2 regions of the Arthrobacter russicus genome follow, and region 1 is predicted to be linked to the other one. Evidence: riboswitches for the same ligand, from Rfam matches in the RefSeq annotation. Region 1 holds a riboswitch; the other holds the start of a gene.

Region 1 (3,398 bases):
CCGCAATGTCCCAGAACGCGGTTGAGCCGCCCACGCCCAAAACCACTTCGTAGCCTTCAGGGGCCGCGAAAAGGGCACTCAGGCCTTCCCGAATTTCGCCGACCAGGTTCTTCACCGGGGCCTGCCGGTGCGAGGTGCCCAACAGCCGATGCGCGGCGCTGAGCGCAGCGAGCTGTTCCGGCCGTACCTTCGAGGGCCCGGCACCGAACCGTCCGTCGGCGGGCAGCAATTCCTCCGGAATGGTCGGAACGGCTTGGGCGGTAGCGTTTTCAGTCACGGGAGCTCCAGAAATAGACGCGGCGAGTTCGACGTTGAACCGGTGGTTGGGTACATTCTGCCGCAGCAGCCAAGTCGGGCCTAAACCGGAGAGGTAATACTCCGGCGGGCAGGGCAGCCGTGGTGACGGCTCTGATTTCCGGCCGGTACTCCGGCAGGCTAAGTTAGAGTCAGGTTTCCGCGTGGAGCTTCCGATGGCGTTTGCCGCTGCGAGGTGACCCGCTGCCCCAGTTTGTCCGCCGTTGTGAGGAGTGTTATTCACGTGACCGACTTGATTGACACTACAGAAATGTATTTGAAGGCGATCTTGGAACTCGAAGAAGAGCACATCGTGCCGCTCCGGGCCCGGATCGCAGAGCGCCTGCACCACTCCGGTCCCACGGTGTCGCAGACGATTGCGCGGATGGAGCGGGACGGTCTGGTCAAAGTTTCCGGAGACCGGCACTTGGAGTTCACCGATTTGGGTCGTGACCGGGCGACCTCGGTGATGCGCAAACACCGGTTGGCCGAGCGCTTGCTGTCCGATGTGATCAAGCTCGATTGGCCGTACGTGCACGAAGAGGCTTGCCGCTGGGAGCATGTGATGAGCGAGCGGGTCGAGGAGCGGCTGTACGAGTTGCTGGGCCGGCCGGTCGATTCGCCCTACGGGAACCCGATCCCCGGATTGGAATCGTTCGGCGGGCACAAGGCCCGGGAATTCACTGAAGGCGTGATCAACATGGTCGACGCGATGGCGAAATACACGCCGGAGTCGAAAGTCGTCATCGGACGGCTCTCGGAACGGATCCAAATCGATCCGGAATTGCTCGGACAGCTTGAAGAGGCCGGCCTGCTGCCCGGCGTCGCGGTGTCCCTGGAACAAGTGGGCGACTACATCTCGGTCCGGGTCCCGGACATCGACGGCGCACTGGAGCTGCCTGCTGAAGTAGCGGTGCACATCTTCGTCTCGATGGCCTGAGTTAGATAACGGAACTGTTACAAAACGGTTCAATGCCGTATAGTAAAAACCTGACGCCGAAATCAAAGCGTTACCCGCGCCAGCACTGAGCCTTGCCTCTGCGCGACGGGCTTCTAGTTCTTTAGGCAAGGACGGGGGAACCATTTTTGGCCGGTCGACGACCGGCCTTGGGGTGAAGCTCTCAACTGTTTGGCCGGGCATTCCATTGCCGCAGACGGTTGCGAGCCGGGTCGCTCTCCGATCCGAATCCGACAGCTAACCTCGCAAGTGCCTGAGAGAGGATTCCATGTCAGTGAGCAGTCAGGAGCTCCGCCCGCGAGGGCGGCGCAGCGCGGCGCAGCCACTTTCCGAAACGGCACCCTTCGCCGCGGCCGAGGCGGTGACCGCACCCGTCGCGCAGGTTCCGAAGACTCCGTTCCAGGCGACGGCAAGCGCTTCCGGGCTCCGCCCCCGGGACGCTGCCCGGCGGGCCCGCTTGGGCGCAATCGCGCCGGAAGCCGGCAGCCGTCCGGCGCCGGTGATCCCGCCTGCGCCGGCCACCGCACCGGCGTCGAACTCCAACCGCTCTCTTGCCACGCCCAGCGTGGCCGCCCAGGAGTTGAATCGGGCAGCAGCGCGCCGGGTCCGACGCCGGGCGGCCGTCCCGGCGTCCCGGCCCGGTCTGCGTTCGGCCAAAACCGCGCAACGCGGCGGCATCGCCCTGGCCGCAGCCGGTTTGGCGCTGGCGTTCGTGGCGCCGAGCACGGTGGGAACCGCGCCGGCCACGGTGCCGGTGGCCGACGGCGTTCCGCTGAGTTCCGCGCCGATCAGCGCCGCGGCGGATGCGGTCCTGGACTTCAGCGAAACCAAAACCACGAGCAAGGCGGATCCGGACGGCAAACTGCGTCAGCTGCTTTCCGCCTCGGCCAGCAAGGTGGCGCCGGCTGCCGCCAAGGGAACGCTGTCCGCGCCTCTCGCGTCGATGACCGTCGTCTCGCCGTTCGGGTACCGGGTCAGTCCGCTGACCGGAGCCAGCGGGGAATTGCACACCGGCCAGGATCTGGTCGCCGCATGCAGCACCCAGGCTTACGCCGCTGCCGGCGGCACCGTGACTTTCGCCAGCTGGGATCCCTTCGGCGGTGGCAACCGGGTGGTGATCGACCATGGGAACGGGCTGTCCACGACGTACAACCACAATTCGTCCTTGCAGGTGAAGGTGGGCCAGAAAGTCAGTCGCGGCGATGTGGTCTCGCTGACCGGAACCACGGGCAACTCGACCGGCTGCCACCTGCACTTCGAGGTCATGGTCAATGACAAGACCGTAGACCCGCAAGGCTGGCTCTGAGCAGCTGCTCCCTTGGCCGGCCGCATGCCGGGCGGATTTGCGCTGCCCACTGTACTAAATAACGATAGGTCACGAAATCATCCCTTGGAATGAAATTTCCGTAACCGGAATGTGACATTCGATGGAAACTGCTGTAGCGTCTTATCTGCACCGGCGTTTCCAGAAGCTGGTGTCCTCGAGCAGATTGCCTAGCTCTGCCACCGCTCGAGGTCCGTTCGCAACATTCGTCTGGCAGAGGCGGGGGAACCACATGCGGGCTTCTTAGGAAGTCCTTGGGGTGAAGTCGCAGATGCTCCGGAAGGAGCTGATGCGGCCGGGTGACTCCCATCCGAATCCGACAGCTTACCTCGCAGGCTTTGGGAGAGGCTAAACGTGTCGTCTAAGACGTCTATCGGTCGCCATCGCGCGGCCAACGTCAGCACTAATCCGCTGACTGCAGTTTCAAAAGCAGTAGCGTCCAATGCGGGCAGCTTCGGCCGTCAGGCCGCAGTAGTAGTGGTTGCCACCGGGCTCGTGACCAGCCTGGGTCTGCCGGCTGAAGCCGCAGACACCGGTCGGGCCTCTGCGGAGAACGCCAGTAGCAGCCTCAAGATCGCCGCGCAGACGGTCACCGCAGCAGCAGACGCCACGGTAGTCTTCGACCGTCCGGCCACGAGCTCTACGCCGAAGCCGGCGATCAGCACGCGGACCGCAGTGCAGTCGGACCGGGTTGCCACCACCACGGCCACGGCGGAGAAGCCCGTTGCCACGGAAGCCGCTGATGTCCAGGCAGGTGCCGGCCTTGCTGCCGTCGTCGCTTATGCACTGAGCGGAAAAGGCAAGCCCTACGTCTGGGGCGGC
Region 2 (3,398 bases), 660 kb from region 1:
CGGGCGCATCTTGGCCAGCGAGATGATCACCGCGCCGAAGCTCGCCGCATTGATCAGGAAGGCCGGGCCGGTGCCCAACCAGGCGATCAGCAGGCCGGCCAGACCGGGGCCGGCCAAACGGGCCAGATTGAACGAAGTCGCATTGAGCGCGACGGCATTGGGCACGTCCGGGGCCTCGACCACTTCGGAGACGAAGGCCTGGCGCGACGGGGCGTCGATCGCGCTGCCGACGCCGAGCAGCAGTGCGAGCAAGTAGACGTGCCACAGCTGCACGGTATTGGTGACCACCAGGAGACCCAAAATCAAAGCGCAGGAACCCATCGCGGTTTGGGTGATCAGGAGGATTTTCCGCTTCGAGTAACGATCGCCCAGCAAGCCGGCCCAGGGTCCGAGGATCAGGATTGGCAGGAACTGCAGACCGGTGGTGATGCCGACCGCGGTTCCCGAATGGTCGGTCAGCACCGTGAGCACGAGCCAGTCCTGGGCGACCCGCTGCATCCACGTGCCGATATTGGACACCAGGGCGCCGGTGACCCATAACCGGTAGTTGAAGACCTTCATCGCGCTGAACATGCGGGTCATCCGGCAACTCCGGTCATTTGGCGGCCATTTTCTGCAATATCTCCGCTGCTTCCCGTAACGTCTTGCGCTCCTCATTGCTCAGTTTGGCCAACCGCTTTTCCAGCCACTCGTTCCGGCGTTGCCGGGTGTCGGTCAGCACTTCGCGGCCGGCCGCGGTCAGCTCCGCGAGCACTTGCCGTCCGTCGCTGGGGTGCGGCAAACGGTTGACCAGCCCGGCCGCTTCGAGTCCGTTGACCGTGCGGGTCATCGACGGCGCCTGGACGTGTTCGGCATCCGCCAGTTCGCGCAAAGTCAACGGACCGTGGCCCAGCAGGGCGAGCACGGTGAACTGGCCCGCGGTGATCGATTCCGTCGTGGCTTCCACCCGGAGCCTGCGTGACGTGCGCATGATCGCCATCCGCAGTTCCACCGCGAGCGAGGCGCTTTTCTTCCTGGCTTCCATATTTACTTAGCATAGGTCATTAGCTTTGCTAAGTAAATATGGGAGTCTTCCGCCTGTTACCGAAATGTGACTTCTCCGGCAACCTCACGTATCGTGTATTGAGTGCCGGCAACAGCAGGCACGGCCTCCGGGAGTTCGCCGAGCTCTGCCGCTACCGGATGGATCCAGCAATACCGGCAGAGACGGGGAAACCAATTTCGGCTGCCGATCCTGGGCGGCCTTGGGGTGAAGCCTTGAAATTCAAGGCCGGATGCTCTCCATCCGAATCCGACAGCTCACCTCGCAGGCAAAGAGAGAGGCACCACTACGTGACCACTTCGTCACGCCGCACGCTCGCGCGGCACGCCGCTTTGCCCGGTGAAAGCAACTCCGGACCGGCGCCGCGGAATTCTTCCGGTTCCAGCAGGGGACGCCGTCGTGCCACGCCGCAAAAAGGCACCTTGGGCCAGCTCTGGGACGCCACGCCGAAAGCTCCCGCCCAGCGCGTCGCCGCGGTAGCCGTGGCCGGCGTCATGGTCGCCGGCATCGCGACCACCGGCCAAGCCAACACCCCCGAACCGCAAGTGGTTTCAGAGAACGCCGCTGCCACCGCGATCACCGCGAACGCCGCAGCAAACCTCGACTTCGCCCGAGTGGCCTCCAAGTCGATCCCGGCGGAAAAGAAGGCGGGCAGCACCACCGATGCCGCGTCCTCGGAAATCCAGGCGGTCAACGACCCCAAAGCGGCCCAGGCTTTCGCCGCCTCGCAGCTGGGCAGCTTCGGCTGGGATCAAAGCCAGATGTCCTGCTTGGTGTCACTGTGGACCCGCGAATCGGGTTGGCGGACCACTGCGGAGAACCCGTCGTCCTTGGCTTATGGCATCGCCCAGTCGCTGCCGGCCGAAAAGATGGCAACTACTGGCGCCGATTACCGGACCAATTACAAAACCCAGATCACCTGGGGCCTGGGCTACATCAAGCAGCGTTACGGCAGCCCCTGCGGAGCCTGGGGCAAATCGCAGGCGGTCGGCTGGTACTGAGCAGCCGATGCTTAAATCAACAGCGGTTGGCGCCACACGGCGCCAACCGCTGTTGATTTAATAGGTGATCTTCTGGCTCTTGAAGTTGTAGTACTCCGTTGACGGCTTGAGCCACAGGTACACCAGTGCAGCCACCGAAACGATCAGGGTCAGAATCCCGAAAATCATGTTTGCCAGGACCAGGGTGTGGTTGGCAGAATTCGAAATCAACGAGACCAACCCGCCGATGATGCCGATTGCCGCGAAAACCGTGGCCAGGATCCGAGCCCATTTCCGTCCGGCGTTGTTCGCCATGGCCATCCAGATCCACAAGCCGGTGCCCACCACGATGCCGAAGATCACGCCGACATAGGCGACAACCCGCGCGATCGTCGCCGCAGCCTCGTACTCGCGGGCACTCAGCTGCACGTCCGTGCTGTTCAGGCCCAGCTGAATTCCCAGCTCCACGGTGAACAGGCCGAAGATTCCGCCGATCAGGGCCAAAGCGGCACCGACATACATCAACAGCACCGCGATCTTGATGCTCTGCGGCCGCTCCACCTCGGCCAGCTGCGGCGCCGCGTAGTTCCCCGGGTACGCCGGGAACTGCGGCTGGCCGTAGGGCGCTTGGCTTTGTGGGGCGCCGTACGGAGCTTGCGGTTGCGGCGCAGCATAAGGCGGTTGCTGTTGCGGTTCGCCTTGCGGGCCCGGGTACGGTGGTTGCGCCTGGTTCACCGGCTGGCCATAGGCCGGCGGCTGCGGTTGGCCAATGGCCGGTTGACCAGCGGGCTGCTGGCCATAAGGCGGCTGTGGAGCACCGTACGGTGGCTGACTTTGCTGCGGCTGGCTCGGGGCTGCTTGATTCGGCTGCTCCGGTTCGCCGTGCTGCGGCTGATTCGCGGGTCCGGGTGGCACACTGGGGGGCTGGAATTGGTCCATATTCAGAGCATATCCCCGAACCGCGCAGCCGGCTCGGACTTTCTGCAACACACAGCGGCAAAACAGCCCCGCTGCCCGTCCAATCGCGACGTTCAGTGGGCAGGGACGTCTGAGCCCACTGAACTTGTGATTTGGACGGGCCTACCAAGGGCGGACATGCGAGGCCCAACCAGGTTTGCCAAGGCCCGGCTTCGCCGATCCCCGCTCAGGTTTGCGGGCACGCCCGACGTCGGCCGCGGTGCCAGCGCGCATTCAGCCGACGACGCCGTAAAGCCGGTCGCCGGCGTCACCCAGGCCCGGGACGATATAAGCCTTGTCGTTGAGCCCTTCGTCGATCGAAGCCAGCACCACGGTCACGTTCGAATCTTCGTGCTGCTCGCGGAGTGCCTCGATGCCTTCCGGTGCGGCAAGCAGGCAAATGCAGGTGATGTCCATCG

The links. Region 1 has a riboswitch for cyclic di-AMP ahead of JOE69_RS17850 (M23 family metallopeptidase). Riboswitches for the same ligand answer to the same signal wherever they lie in the genome.
Region 2: another riboswitch for cyclic di-AMP. It lies ahead of JOE69_RS10565 (aggregation-promoting factor C-terminal-like domain-containing protein); the one in region 1 lies ahead of JOE69_RS17850 (M23 family metallopeptidase).

What each region holds. Positions count from the first base shown of each region.
Region 1 covers NZ_JAVDQF010000001.1:1,590,644-1,594,041, reverse strand. Annotated here, with positions in the region: gene serC (phosphoserine transaminase) at 1-277, opposite strand, end outside; gene JOE69_RS07455 (iron-dependent transcriptional repressor DtxR) at 539-1,234, shown strand; cyclic di-AMP (ydaO/yuaA leader) riboswitch at 1,336-1,519, shown strand; gene JOE69_RS17850 (M23 family metallopeptidase) at 1,527-2,558, shown strand; cyclic di-AMP (ydaO/yuaA leader) riboswitch at 2,765-2,928, shown strand; gene JOE69_RS07445 (C40 family peptidase) at 2,931-3,398, shown strand, end outside.
Region 2 covers NZ_JAVDQF010000001.1:2,254,749-2,258,146, reverse strand. Annotated here, with positions in the region: gene JOE69_RS10575 (MFS transporter) at 1-582, opposite strand, end outside; gene JOE69_RS10570 (MarR family winged helix-turn-helix transcriptional regulator) at 596-1,024, opposite strand; cyclic di-AMP (ydaO/yuaA leader) riboswitch at 1,186-1,327, shown strand; gene JOE69_RS10565 (aggregation-promoting factor C-terminal-like domain-containing protein) at 1,333-2,043, shown strand; gene JOE69_RS10560 (hypothetical protein) at 2,101-2,757, opposite strand; gene upp (uracil phosphoribosyltransferase) at 3,214-3,398, opposite strand, start outside.